2 regions of the Bacillus sp. NEAU-Y102 genome follow, and region 1 is predicted to be linked to the other one. Evidence: a T-box and tRNA genes for the amino acid it is inferred to sense, from the RefSeq annotation. Region 1 holds a T-box; the other holds one or more tRNA genes.
The links. The T-box of region 1 lies ahead of pheS (phenylalanine--tRNA ligase subunit alpha). A T-box ahead of a tRNA ligase gene usually reads a tRNA of that ligase, here a tRNA-Phe.
Positions count from the first base shown of each region.

Region 1 (7,117 bases):
TTCTATGCGATGTTTATTATCGGTTTAATTATTACGTTCCTATCTTTAAAATTCTTTACACTAGCTCAGCCAGTGTCTAAAACGAAATTAGATATATTCGGTGTTGTTAGTTCAAGTATTGGACTAGGAAGCTTATTGTACGGATTTAGTGAAGCTGGAAATAATAGTTGGACTAGTGCAGAAGTCATTATTTCACTTGTTATCGGTGTAATTGGTTTAGCGTTATTTATTTGGAGAGAGTTAACAACGGACAATAAAATGCTTGATTTACAAGTATTTAAATATCCAGTATTTACTTTTACTTTAGTAATTAACGCAATCGTTACGATGGCATTATTCGGGGGTATGTTATTGCTTCCAGTATATCTGCAAAACATTCGTGGCTTTACGCCAATTGAATCTGGTTTACTACTTCTTCCAGGATCATTAATTATGGGGATCATGGGACCAGTAGCGGGTAAATTATTCGATAAATATGGCATTCGTCCATTAGCGATAATTGGATTGGCAATTACGACGTATGCGACATATGAATTTACAAAATTATCGATGGATACACCGTATAGCGTTATTATGACGGATTATATTATACGTTCAATTGGTATGTCATTCATTATGATGCCAATTATGACAGCTGGTATGAACGCACTGCCGATGAAATTAATTTCTCACGGTACAGCAACGCAAAATACGTCAAGACAAGTAGCTGGTTCAATCGGAACAGCGATTTTAATCACACTTATGACGCAACAAACAACTGCTCACGTAGCAGATTACGGCAACATGTTAACAACATCAAACCCAATTTTAGTTGATAAAGTACACGGTATGGGGCAAAGTTTAGCAGCGATTGCCGGATCAGCTCAAGCAGGAGATGCGATGAGCACACAACTATTATATGGACAAATTTCAAAGCTATCTGCAATTAACGGTATTAACGATGCCTTCTTAATTGCAACGATACTAGCAGGTATTGCTTGGGTGTTATCGTTCTTCTTACAATCAGGCAATAAACCAAATAGAAAAGCAGGGAATTAAATTTCCTGCTTTTTTGTTTTCTTATAAAAAGATGCAATTAGATATAGAATGAATCACCTGCAGACATGAGTTCCCAGAAAATAACTCCTAATAGTCCCGCAATAAAAATAATGAATCCCATGTTGCGTATACTTTTAATTTTCATTTGTAATCCTCTTACCCCTGCTAATAATCCAGTTAAAGAAAACAATATCCAGTATAAAGTAGTTGAAATAGGGAGGATTGTCTCGCTATTCACCTCCATGCTCCAAAAAACAAAAGGTAGCGTTACAAAGGAAAAGCTAAGTACCCCCATTAAACCAACAAATAATTTCCGATGTTTAATACTAGTAATAATTAAAAAAATACCACCGAAAAATCCGCATAAGACAAGAAGTGGCATATAAACAATCCAAAGGAAGCTAAACATATATAATCTCCTTTTATGTAATGAGTTATATTTTACTACATCAGGTTCATTTTGGATATTATTAATAAATATGTATAAATTGATAGAAATGGGTAGTAATGATACGGATTATCAAAAAGTGCTAATTGAAGAAGAGTTTGAAGTTGTGATAAAAGAGTAAAAAGAGGTATCGTGATGATACCTCTTTTTAACTGAAGAATGCCAACGTATTATTTATAATATGAAATAACATAGCTGGAAGAATGGATTTTGTTTTCTTACATAAAATAGCCATTAATAATCCCATGAAGAAAGTAATTACCATTACTCCAAGTGAGTATGTATGAGCGATACCAAAGAAGAAACTTGTTAAGACTGCTGCAATCCAAAATGGAAAGCGCTCAGAGAAGAAATGAAGTATAAAACCACGGAAAATAAGTTCTTCAAAAATTGGTGTGAGTATTGCAAATCCGAGAAGTAATAGTATTTGATATTGCTTAAAAACGTCTAAGTTTAGTGCGGAAGATTGTTGCTTTGTTGCGTCTTGGAACACATAATTTAATAAGAAGTAGTTGATTATGATGTTTATAGCGAAGAAAAGAAGTAAATATACGTATGTGCGCCATTCTTTCAGTGCTTTAAAGTTAAAAGAGTTCAGTAATAATCTTTTCGCAGGTTTGAATTTAAAAATAAAGAATAACAACATGGCTAGTTGTAACCCTATACTTGCGGTGTTTGCAATAGATTCATACAGGGCAATTTGCTTTTTATTTGTAAGACTAGCCGTATAAATTGTTAAGGGCATTATTGCTAGGAACAAGGTAATGAGTCCAGTTCCGAAAAAAGCGAATAAAACGGAGCTAATAAATTGTCCCCATGACATAGAGTGTTTCTGTTCATCAGAAAGTTGTGTAGCGGATTGCATCTGTGAAATCACCTCTTTATATTTGTATATTAAATTATAGATTAATTTGTTTCTGAATGTAACATTTAAATATTACATACAAAGGTGTATTTTTCGTAAAATAATAAAAGAGGTATCACCCTGTAGTGATGCCTCTTTCTCATTGATAACTATGTTTTGCCTTGTTATTCAATTTTGCTTGCTCTATTTGCAATTCACGCTCTACCAATCGATCTAATTGCTGAATAGCTTTAAGTGCTTTTTCATAAGAAATCGTTCTATAATGATGAGCTCCGCCTGGTTCTTCATCTGCTTCGTCTGCCCATTTAATAATGCTTTGAAGAGATGTTCTTTCAATTTCTTGTTCCACTAAGAAAGAATCTGTATGCAGAAGAATCGCGATAGAAATTTCTTTTGCTAGTTTTGGATGTTCTCCCAATCTAATAAGCAATTTATGTGCTCTTTCTGCACCTTTAATTGCATGGATATCATTCTTTTTATATAAGTCATAGTCCCATTCGCCGCCTGTGTACCACGTATGATGTCCGATATCATGAAGGAAACCGGCTTTTGTCGCAGCATCGACTGAGGCGTGGTGCTTTTTAGCTAAGTGAAACGCATGGTAAGCGACAGCGATCGCGTGGACCATTCCGGAACGGTTTACGTATTTTTGTGTAATGTGATGTTTAAAAACTTGTTCAAGCGTAATACGGTGCATAAAACATTCACTCCTTTTATCTAATGATGTATACGAAGAAAAATCGATCGGTTTAAATGTATTTTGAACATTGTACTCCATCATAGTTCGTTAGTAAAGTAGAAATGTTTAGGAGAAGAAAAATTTTTTTCGTAAAAAAATCACCTTAGCTTATGCGAAGGTGATTTTCAAATTGCTTATTTTTTTAATCCTTGCTCTAGTGTTTCTAACATTTCGTGCTTTTCATTTTCATCAGCGTTTTTCCAAATGACTTCAAATAAGACGCCAAGACCTGGAAGCATTTTTTCTTCACCGCTTTGAATTGCATCGACAATTGTTTCTTGTAATTGATCTTGTGAATTACCAGATACATTCGCTAATACGGCACCGCGTAAATTAAAACTCATTGTTTTCACCTCTTCTTCAGAATTGAAACTGACGTTAGTTTTTGTTCTTTTTTATGTAAATATGTATGAAAAATAGGCTATAATGATAAGACAAGAAGAGAGGGAACTACATATTATGAAAAACATTGATTCAGTACAAAATCCGCGTGTAAAGCAGTGGAAAAAGCTGCAAACGAAAAAAGAACGCGATAAAAAAGGTTTATTTTTTGTAGAAGGATTCCACTTAGTCGAAGAAGCTTTGAAGGCAGGAATTGTAACAGAACTTATCGTTTCAGATCAGACAGACCTTCCGAAAGATTGGACAGTTAATGATGTAGAAATGTATATCGTGCCTGAGGCTATTGTAAAAATACTTCGTGAAACAGAAACGACGCAAGGTGTATTTGCTGTTTGTGAGAAGCATGAGAAAGAAGTAGCTCTTACTGATGGGAAATTCCTTTTATTGGATGGACTGCAAGACCCAGGTAATTTAGGAACAATTATTCGTACAGCTGATGCAGCTGGTATTCACGCCGTTGTGCTTGGAGAAGGTTGTGTTGATGTTTACAATAGTAAAGTACTCCGCTCTACACAAGGTTCTATTTTCCGCTTGCCAATTGTAAAAGGGAACTTAGAAGAATGGGTAGACAAGTTAAAAGAAAATAACGTTCCTGTATATGGAACAGCTCTTGAAAATGGAGTTCCGTATGGTGAGGTAACTCCGGCCGGAAGTTTTGCATTAATTGTTGGAAATGAAGGAAATGGCGTACGCCAAGAAATTCTTACAAAAACGGATCAAAACTTGTATATTCCGATTTACGGCGGGGCAGAATCATTAAATGTTGCGGTTGCAGCAGGGATTTTAACGTATTATTTACAAAGCCCAGTTGCGAACAAATAAAAAACTTCTTATAATAAGTTGAAGTACATTATATTAAAAGTTAAATAACGAAAAACGTTGATAGAGAAGAGTAGCTTACAAAATCGCCATATAGGGAGAGAGTGCCGTAGACTGAAAGCATTCTTATGGTAGACGGAAGTGAATTCACCTCTGGAGTTGACGCCAGGACCATGTATATGTAAAGGCGTTCCGGTCAGAATTGATCGTTATAACTAATGAGTGGGCAGACTTGTTCTGTCAATTTAGGGTGGTACCGCGAATTTACCTCGTCCCTTTTTGGGAGCGAGGTTTTTTTATTTTTAAAATTAGGAGGGTTCCAAAATGGAAGCACGTTTAAAAGAGCTAAAGCAAAAAGCGTTAGAGCTTATTGAAGAAGCGAAAGAGCTAAAGGGCTTAAACGACGTACGCGTAGCGTATTTAGGAAAAAAAGGTCCAATTACAGAAGTATTACGCGGCATGGGAAAATTATCAGCAGAAGAGCGTCCACGTATGGGAGCATTAGTGAATGAAGTACGTGAAGCGATTCAAACGCGTCTAGAAGACAAAATTAGCAACTTAGAAAAAGCAGTAATTGAAGCGAAATTAGCTACGGAAACAATTGATGTTACATTACCAGGTCGTCCTGTTGAAACAGGTTGTCACCATCCGTTAACAGCTGTTGTTGAACAAATTGAAGATGTATTCATCGGTATGGGTTATGAAGTAGCTGAAGGAACAGAAGTAGAAAAAGACTACTACAACTTCGAAGCACTAAACTTACCGAAAGATCACCCAGCACGTGACATGCAAGATACATTCTACATTACAGAAGAAACGTTACTACGTACACATACATCTTCTGTGCAAGCACGTACGATGGAAAATAATAAAGAAAAAGGCCCAATCAAAATTATTTGTCCTGGTAAAGTGTATCGCCGCGATGATGATGATGCGACGCATTCACATCAGTTCATGCAAATTGAAGGCCTTGTAATTGATAAAAACATTCGTATGAGTGACTTAAAAGGTACACTGCAAGTATTCGTGAAAAAGATGTTCGGTGAAGATCGTGAAATCCGTCTTCGTCCAAGTTTCTTCCCATTCACAGAGCCATCTGTAGAGATGGATATTTCTTGTATGATGTGTCATGGCAAAGGTTGCGGCACTTGTAAAGGAACTGGCTGGATTGAAATTCTAGGCGCAGGTATGGTTCACCCGAACGTACTTGAAATGGCTGGTTATGATTCAAAAGAATATCAAGGTTTCGCATTCGGTATGGGCGCAGAGCGTATCGCAATGTTGAAATACGGCGTAGATGACATTCGTCATTTCTATACAAATGATGTACGTTTCTTACAACAATTCAAACGAGCGTAAGGGAAGGAGAGGATAAATATGTTCGTATCATATCGTTGGTTACAAGAGTATGTAGATATTAAAGATGTAACAGCACAAGAACTAGCAGACAAAATCACGAAAAGTGGTATTGAAGTAGAAGGTGTTGAAGTATTAAATAAAGGTGTAAAAGGTGTTGTAGTTGGTCACGTATTAGAATGTGAAAAACACCCTGAAGCTGATAAATTAAGCAAATGCTTAATCGATATCGGTGAAGAAGAGCCAGTTCAAATTATTTGTGGAGCTGCTAACATTGCAAAAGGTTTAAAAGTACCAGTTGCAAAAGTTGGTGCTGTGCTTCCTGGTAACTTCAAAATTAAAAAAGCAAAACTACGTGGTGAAGCTTCTCACGGTATGGTTTGTGCTCTTCAAGAGCTTGGCATTGATGGAAAGTTAGTTTCAAAAGAATATGCAGATGGTATCTTCATCTTCCCAAGTGACGCTGAAGTTGGTGCAGATGCACTTGAAATTTTAAACTTACACGATGAAGTACTTGAGCTTGGTTTAACACCAAACCGTGCAGATTGCTTAAATATGTTAGGTGTTGCATATGAAGTGGCTGCTATTTACGGCCGAGAAGTAAAACTTCCAGCTATCGAATTACAAGAAACAGCAGAAAAAACTTCTGATTATATTTCTGTAAATGTAGAAGCGAAAGAAGAAAACCCATTATACATTGCAAAAATGGTTAAAAACGTAAAGATTGGTCCATCACCAATGTGGATGCAAACTCGTCTTATGGCAGCTGGCATTCGTCCAATTAGCAACGTAGTTGATATTACAAACTACATTTTAATGGAATACGGTCAACCGTTACATGCATTCGATTACGATAAATTAGGTTCAAAAGAAATCGTTGTTCGTCTTGCAAAAGAAGGCGAAAAAATTGAAACGTTAGATGATCAAGAGCGTACATTACAAAATCACCACCTTGTAATTACAAACGGAACAAAAGCTTTAGCTGTTGCTGGTGTAATGGGCGGAGCGGATTCTGAAGTTACAAATGAGACAGTAAACGTTCTAATTGAGTCTGCATACTTTGCAGGTCAAACAGTGCGTCGTACATCAAAAGACTTAGGTCTTCGTAGTGAATCAAGTGCACGTTTCGAAAAAGGCATCGACCCAACACGTACATTTGAAGCAATTCAACACGCAGCTGCTTTAATGGCGAAATATGCTGGCGGTGAAGCACTTGAAGGTGTAGTAGAAGCTGATAACTTACAAGTACAAGAGCGTACAGTATCTGTTACTGCTGAAAAAGTAAACCGTGTATTAGGTACAAATATTTCTGCGAGTGAAATGGGTACAATGTTCGCGAACTTGAAATTTCCATTCACAGAAGTAGAAGGAACATTCCATGTAAATGTACCAGCACGTCGTCCTGATATTACAATTTCAGAAGACTTAGTAGAAGAAGTGGGCCGTCTAT
Region 1 is NZ_JBTWFK010000003.1:232,752-239,868, reverse strand. Features, by position in the region: gene ACYFX0_RS10595 (DHA2 family efflux MFS transporter permease subunit) at 1-1,038, shown strand, start outside; gene ACYFX0_RS10590 (hypothetical protein) at 1,076-1,447, opposite strand; gene ACYFX0_RS10585 (CPBP family intramembrane glutamic endopeptidase) at 1,635-2,351, opposite strand; gene ACYFX0_RS10580 (HD domain-containing protein) at 2,491-3,048, opposite strand; gene sspI (small acid-soluble spore protein SspI) at 3,225-3,434, opposite strand; gene ACYFX0_RS10570 (TrmH family RNA methyltransferase) at 3,517-4,314, shown strand; T-box leader at 4,363-4,591, shown strand; gene pheS (phenylalanine--tRNA ligase subunit alpha) at 4,636-5,670, shown strand; gene pheT (phenylalanine--tRNA ligase subunit beta) at 5,689-7,117, shown strand, end outside.

Region 2 (5,650 bases), on a different contig from region 1:
ATAAAAACTTGTTGACTTTCAAAAGTAAATAAGTTAAAATGATTCTTGTCTTAAATGAATACAGTCTGGTAATGATGGCAGAGAGGTCACACCCGTTCCCATACCGAACACGGAAGTTAAGCTCTCTAGCGCCGATGGTAGTTGGGACCTTGTCCCTGTGAGAGTAGGACGTTGCCAGGCAAAATGGAGGATTAGCTCAGCTGGGAGAGCACCTGCCTTACAAGCAGGGGGTCGGCGGTTCGATCCCGTCATCCTCCACCATATATGTCGGAGGGGTAGCGAAGTGGCTAAACGCGGCGGACTGTAAATCCGCTCCTTCGGGTTCGGCAGTTCGAATCTGCCCCCCTCCACCATTCTTAATTATTGGGCTATAGCCAAGCGGTAAGGCAACGGACTTTGACTCCGTCATGCGCTGGTTCGAATCCAGCTAGCCCAGCCATTAAGAGCCATTAGCTCAGTTGGTAGAGCATCTGACTTTTAATCAGAGGGTCGAAGGTTCGAATCCTTCATGGCTCACCATTTTTAATAAAACATGCGGGTGTGGCGGAATTGGCAGACGCACTAGACTTAGGATCTAGCGCCTTTGGCGTGGGGGTTCGACTCCCTTCACCCGCACTTTTAATAAAACAACTCATACATGTCTTGCGGAAGTAGTTCAGTGGTAGAATACAACCTTGCCAAGGTTGGGGTCGCGGGTTCGAATCCCGTCTTCCGCTCCAATTTTCAATATGACATGCCGGGGTGGCGGAACAGGCAGACGCACAGGACTTAAAATCCTGCGGTGGGTGACCACCGTGCGGGTTCGACCCCCGCCCTCGGCACCATATGCGCCCGTAGCTCAATTGGATAGAGCGTTTGACTACGGATCAAGAGGTTAGGGGTTCGACTCCTCTCGGGCGCGCTTTTATTAACGGGAAGTGGCTCAGCTTGGTAGAGCACCTGGTTTGGGACCAGGGGGTCGCAGGTTCAAATCCTGTCTTCCCGATATTCCAAAAAACATGGGGCCTTAGCTCAGCTGGGAGAGCGCCTGCCTTGCACGCAGGAGGTCAGCGGTTCGATCCCGCTAGGCTCCACTTTATTTAATATATGTCTCGGAGGTATACCCAAGTTCGGCTGAAGGGATCGGTCTTGAAAACCGACAGGCGGTGAGAATCGCGCGGGGGTTCGAATCCCTCTACCTCCTCCATTTTCTTTTAAATGGTTTAGACATATAATAATAAAATATTTATTTTTCCTTCATGGAGGTATACCCAAGTTCGGCTGAAGGGATCGGTCTTGAAAACCGACAGGCGGCGAGAGTCGCGCGGGGGTTCGAATCCCTCTACCTCCTCCATTTTTTAAATTTAATATTGTCGCGGGGTGGAGCAGTACGGTAGCTCGTCGGGCTCATAACCCGAAGGTCGCAGGTTCAAATCCTGTCCCCGCAACCAAATGGTCCCGTGGTGTAGTGGTTAACATGCCTGCCTGTCACGCAGGAGATCGCCGGTTCGACCCCGGTCGGGACCGCCATTTATGTTGGCTCGGTAGCTCAGTCGGTAGAGCAGAGGACTGAAAATCCTCGTGTCGGCGGTTCGATTCCGTCCCGAGCCACCATTTTTTTTATGCCGGCTTAGCTCAATTGGTAGAGCAACTGACTTGTAATCAGTAGGTTGGGGGTTCAAGTCCTCTAGCCGGCATCATTTAGGGGCATAGTTTAAAGGTAGAACTGAGGTCTCCAAAACCTCCAGTGTGGGTTCGATTCCTACTGCCCCTGTAAGTATATGGGCCTATAGCTCAGCTGGTTAGAGCGCACGCCTGATAAGCGTGAGGTCGATGGTTCGAGTCCATTTAGGCCCATCATATATTATTCCGCAGTAGCTCAGTGGTAGAGCTATCGGCTGTTAACCGATCGGTCGTAGGTTCGAGTCCTACCTGCGGAGCCATGGCCCGTTGGTCAAGTGGTTAAGACACCGCCCTTTCACGGCGGTAACACGGGTTCGAATCCCGTACGGGTCATACAAAAAAGAGTCAGCATTATGCTGGCTCTTTTTTATTTTGTTAATCCTTTTTATAATGTTACTTTCCAGAAATAAATAAAGGAATTTTGGAAAAGCTATGGTATGTATAAAAAGGAGGAAATAAATAATGACACAAGTTAGAGACTTAATGAGTACCCATATTGTACATTGTACACCGCTAGACAATGTATATGAGGCAGCTGTAAAAATGAAGGAAGAATCGGTTGGATTAATTCCTGTTGTTGAAAATGAGCAAGTTGTTGGGCTTGTTACTGATCGAGATTTAGTTGTTCGAGGGATTGCTGAAAAACATCCTGGATCTAATAAAATTACAAATGTAATGACAACAAATATTATCTCAGTTTCTCCAAATGATTCTATTGAAAAAGCTACAGAGCTAATGGCACAGTATCAAATTAGACGGTTACCAGTAGTTGATAGTGGTCAGCTTATTGGCATGTTAGCACTAGGAGATTTAGCTATAAGGGAATCAGCAGATGATCAAGCTGGATTTGCCTTGAGCGAAATCTCAGAGCGTACAGAGTAAATTGAAACTTTAATTAACCGAGAGTTTAATGGTCACTCATAAAGAGCTAAATTATATATAAAGTTCAGATGCATTATTCTAGCATATATGGATTAAACTAATATGTTAGCGTGATGTATCTGAGACATTATATAATAAGGATACGGTTAATAATTTCGACATTTTTTTAAAATTTGTTATTCTTAATTTTTAATAAGAGAAAAGATGATATACTGATAGATATAAGTATTATGATAGATTTTGAATATAACAATATTAATTTTTAGTGGTGCGATAATAAATTAATATTTCCTACATAGATGAAAAGGGAAGGGGAATTATATGAAGGCTGTACAGGGCGATCCAAATTGGAATTTGGTTACAGATACATATATAGAACCAAATAATTTCGCTGAATTATTTTCTTTGCTTGTACCTTGTCACCCAAAAGGTGAGGGGAAAGAACGAACTATATTAGTATGGAAAGAGAAAGAATTTTATAAAGAAGAAAATTTAGCGGCATTTATCGTATATGGCATGAATAAAGCAAAGAAATTACCGCAGTTTCATAAAGATGAAATTCCAACTTTAGTGCGTATTCTTCGCTTATGCCAAGAGATTGGTTGGTATGAAGAGGCAAATGATTTTATGATAGCGCAAGGATTAGCTGAGTTTGTTCATACTTCATTGGAATATGAAACATGGGATCTTTTGACGCAATCAGTTGCTTTAAATTATTTAATTATTAAATATCGTATAGGTGAATTGACAGATAGGGATATTGAAATTTGGGATAGAGTTAAATTTAATGAGAAGTGTATAACCGATTGTAAACATTTATTATCTCATAAAGAAGTATTGGAATTTACATTCTTTTATATGTGCAAGAGAGCGAAATCATTATCAAAAGAGCAATTAAATAGTGATATGATGAGTTTAGCAATGTATTGTAATACTTTTGTATATGATTTGTATACACATGATTTATTACGGAAATATCGTAAGTGTACAGATTTCCTATCATATTATGGACCTAGTCAGGCAGTTTTAGCATGTCAAAGAGCTGTATTATCTCAAATTTCCGATCGCTTAGACCCATTAAAGACAACGCATGTAGATGATTATTTATATGTGATGAAAGAAATGATGGAGCATATGACGATAGGAGTAATGGATCGATATGGTCATTTTATTGGAAAGCTACTATCTTATGTGCCATTTTTCGAAATGATACAAGTTCCACAGCATGCATATTATTGTGAAGAATTACTGTATATTTGTAAGGGCATTGAATATAAAGAAGAAACACTACGCAATTATATATTTATACAATTACATGATTGTTTACCATCATTCTTTAGGCTATTTCTTAAAAATAAGCGTTATGCAACGATTCATGATATTCTTTTCTATTGGTGCGATGATGAACAACGAATGAGCTTAGAGAAAAAATATAATCTGAGCTTTATTTATGAAAAATATGCTTGTGGATAAACAATATTTTCGATATGAAAAATTAATATAAATTAAAAAGGATCTCCAGTTTATGTGAGATCCTTTTTTGTTAGTAAAACAAGGAGAAAATGATTAAGACAAGAAACAACATTCCATATAGGAGAAGTTGTGCAGTATAACTTCCTTGTATACCAAAAAAAGTATTGGCTTTCTTATACAAATTCAACATGTATTTTATTGGAGTATCTTTGAAAGATTGGTACACAGTGTCTCCTCTTTCTAAGCTTCGTGTTCTTGTTCTTGTTTTTGTTTATAAGGGACATTAATATATCTAGCTACAAATAATAAAACAGCCATAAAGAATACTGGAAATACAGTAGATAAATAAAAGCCATTACTAATTATATTTGTTATGAGAGCACTCAAAAGAAAAATAGCATTATAAATATGGGCAATTTTTTGTTTTAGTTGCACTTGAAATGATTCCATCATAATTTCTAATGCAACAAAAGCAATAATAATAGATAAAAATACAATGTTTGTATTGTAAATGATTAAACAACAGATTAAACCTAAAAAGGCTACGTATTCAATTATAAGAGGTATATTGCGTGGCATACAATTTACCTAACTAAATATGGCAGTGGATTTACTGCATTTGTTTTTTCAAAATTCCATTCTCCATTATGTAATTCAAAATGAAGATGTTGCCCGTATGAATGACCTGTGTTTCCCATATGACCTATTAATTGTCCAGTTTGTACTTGATCACCAGCTTGTACAGTGCGATCCTTCATATGAGCATAAACAGTTGTATATAATTTCCCATTGATTTGATGCGCAATGAAAACAACATTGCCATAGCTAGCTGAATAATAAGATTTCACAACTTTACCTGCAGCAGCAGCTTGGATAGAGACGTTTCCTGGAGCGGCAATATCTATACCATAATGCATTTGTTCCCAGCGTATATCAAAGGTTGAGCTAATTCTTCCTTGAGCAGGGAATTTGAAAGCAGCTGGAATTGATGAAGGTTGATCTGTTTTAGCTTGTGGTTGATTTTGTACTACATAGTGTTTTGCTACATACCCGTATCCTGTGCCAAAACGAATTTTATACCAAGTTCCTACAGTTTCTACTACTTGTACTTGTGTACCGTTTTGTAATGAACCGAGTAGAGCGCTACTTGTACTAGCGTTGCTACGTACATTTAGATTAGGTGTTGCAACAGTATATTTTGTATTATTTTGAACGGTGATTCCTTTTACTAAGGGTTGTGAACCATTAGAGATGAATGCTTTTTGTACGTAACCTGTTTGGCCATTATGCGATATTTTATACCATTCGCCTTGATCTTCTTGAACGGTAATAAACTTGCCATTTGGTAATACATCTAAAATGGAAGATTCTAAATTAGGTTCAGAGCGAAAGTTTAATGCATTAGCATTAACGATGTATTGATCATTAGAATGAAGTTTGTTTTTTAGTAAAATAGCATCTTTTTGTACATAACCTACTTTATTATGAACAGATACTTTATACCACTCATTAGTTGTTTCAAGGATGTTCACTTTTGTATTAAAGCGAATTGTATCAATTGATGTGCTTTTTACGTTATCTTCTGTATGTAATGCTACTTGATCGACTTTGACATACCCAGTTTTAATATTAG
Region 2 is NZ_JBTWFK010000014.1:156-5,805, forward strand. Features, by position in the region: rRNA gene rrf (5S ribosomal RNA) at 65-180, shown strand; tRNA gene ACYFX0_RS26710 (tRNA-Val) at 186-261, shown strand; tRNA gene ACYFX0_RS26715 (tRNA-Tyr) at 270-353, shown strand; tRNA gene ACYFX0_RS26720 (tRNA-Gln) at 365-439, shown strand; tRNA gene ACYFX0_RS26725 (tRNA-Lys) at 444-519, shown strand; tRNA gene ACYFX0_RS26730 (tRNA-Leu) at 535-615, shown strand; tRNA gene ACYFX0_RS26735 (tRNA-Gly) at 645-719, shown strand; tRNA gene ACYFX0_RS26740 (tRNA-Leu) at 736-824, shown strand; tRNA gene ACYFX0_RS26745 (tRNA-Arg) at 828-901, shown strand; tRNA gene ACYFX0_RS26750 (tRNA-Pro) at 912-985, shown strand; tRNA gene ACYFX0_RS26755 (tRNA-Ala) at 1,001-1,073, shown strand; tRNA gene ACYFX0_RS26760 (tRNA-Ser) at 1,094-1,186, shown strand; tRNA gene ACYFX0_RS26765 (tRNA-Ser) at 1,241-1,333, shown strand; tRNA gene ACYFX0_RS26770 (tRNA-Met) at 1,354-1,430, shown strand; tRNA gene ACYFX0_RS26775 (tRNA-Asp) at 1,434-1,509, shown strand; tRNA gene ACYFX0_RS26780 (tRNA-Phe) at 1,518-1,593, shown strand; tRNA gene ACYFX0_RS26785 (tRNA-Thr) at 1,604-1,676, shown strand; tRNA gene ACYFX0_RS26790 (tRNA-Trp) at 1,683-1,753, shown strand; tRNA gene ACYFX0_RS26795 (tRNA-Ile) at 1,763-1,836, shown strand; tRNA gene ACYFX0_RS26800 (tRNA-Asn) at 1,848-1,922, shown strand; tRNA gene ACYFX0_RS26805 (tRNA-Glu) at 1,924-1,995, shown strand; gene ACYFX0_RS26810 (CBS domain-containing protein) at 2,125-2,544, shown strand; gene ACYFX0_RS26815 (DUF3965 domain-containing protein) at 2,866-4,017, shown strand; gene ACYFX0_RS26820 (hypothetical protein) at 4,258-4,596, opposite strand; gene ACYFX0_RS26825 (SH3 domain-containing protein) at 4,602-5,650, opposite strand, start outside.
Region 2: it has a tRNA-Phe gene. The T-box ahead of pheS (phenylalanine--tRNA ligase subunit alpha) is inferred to sense a tRNA for this amino acid. The anticodon was not compared.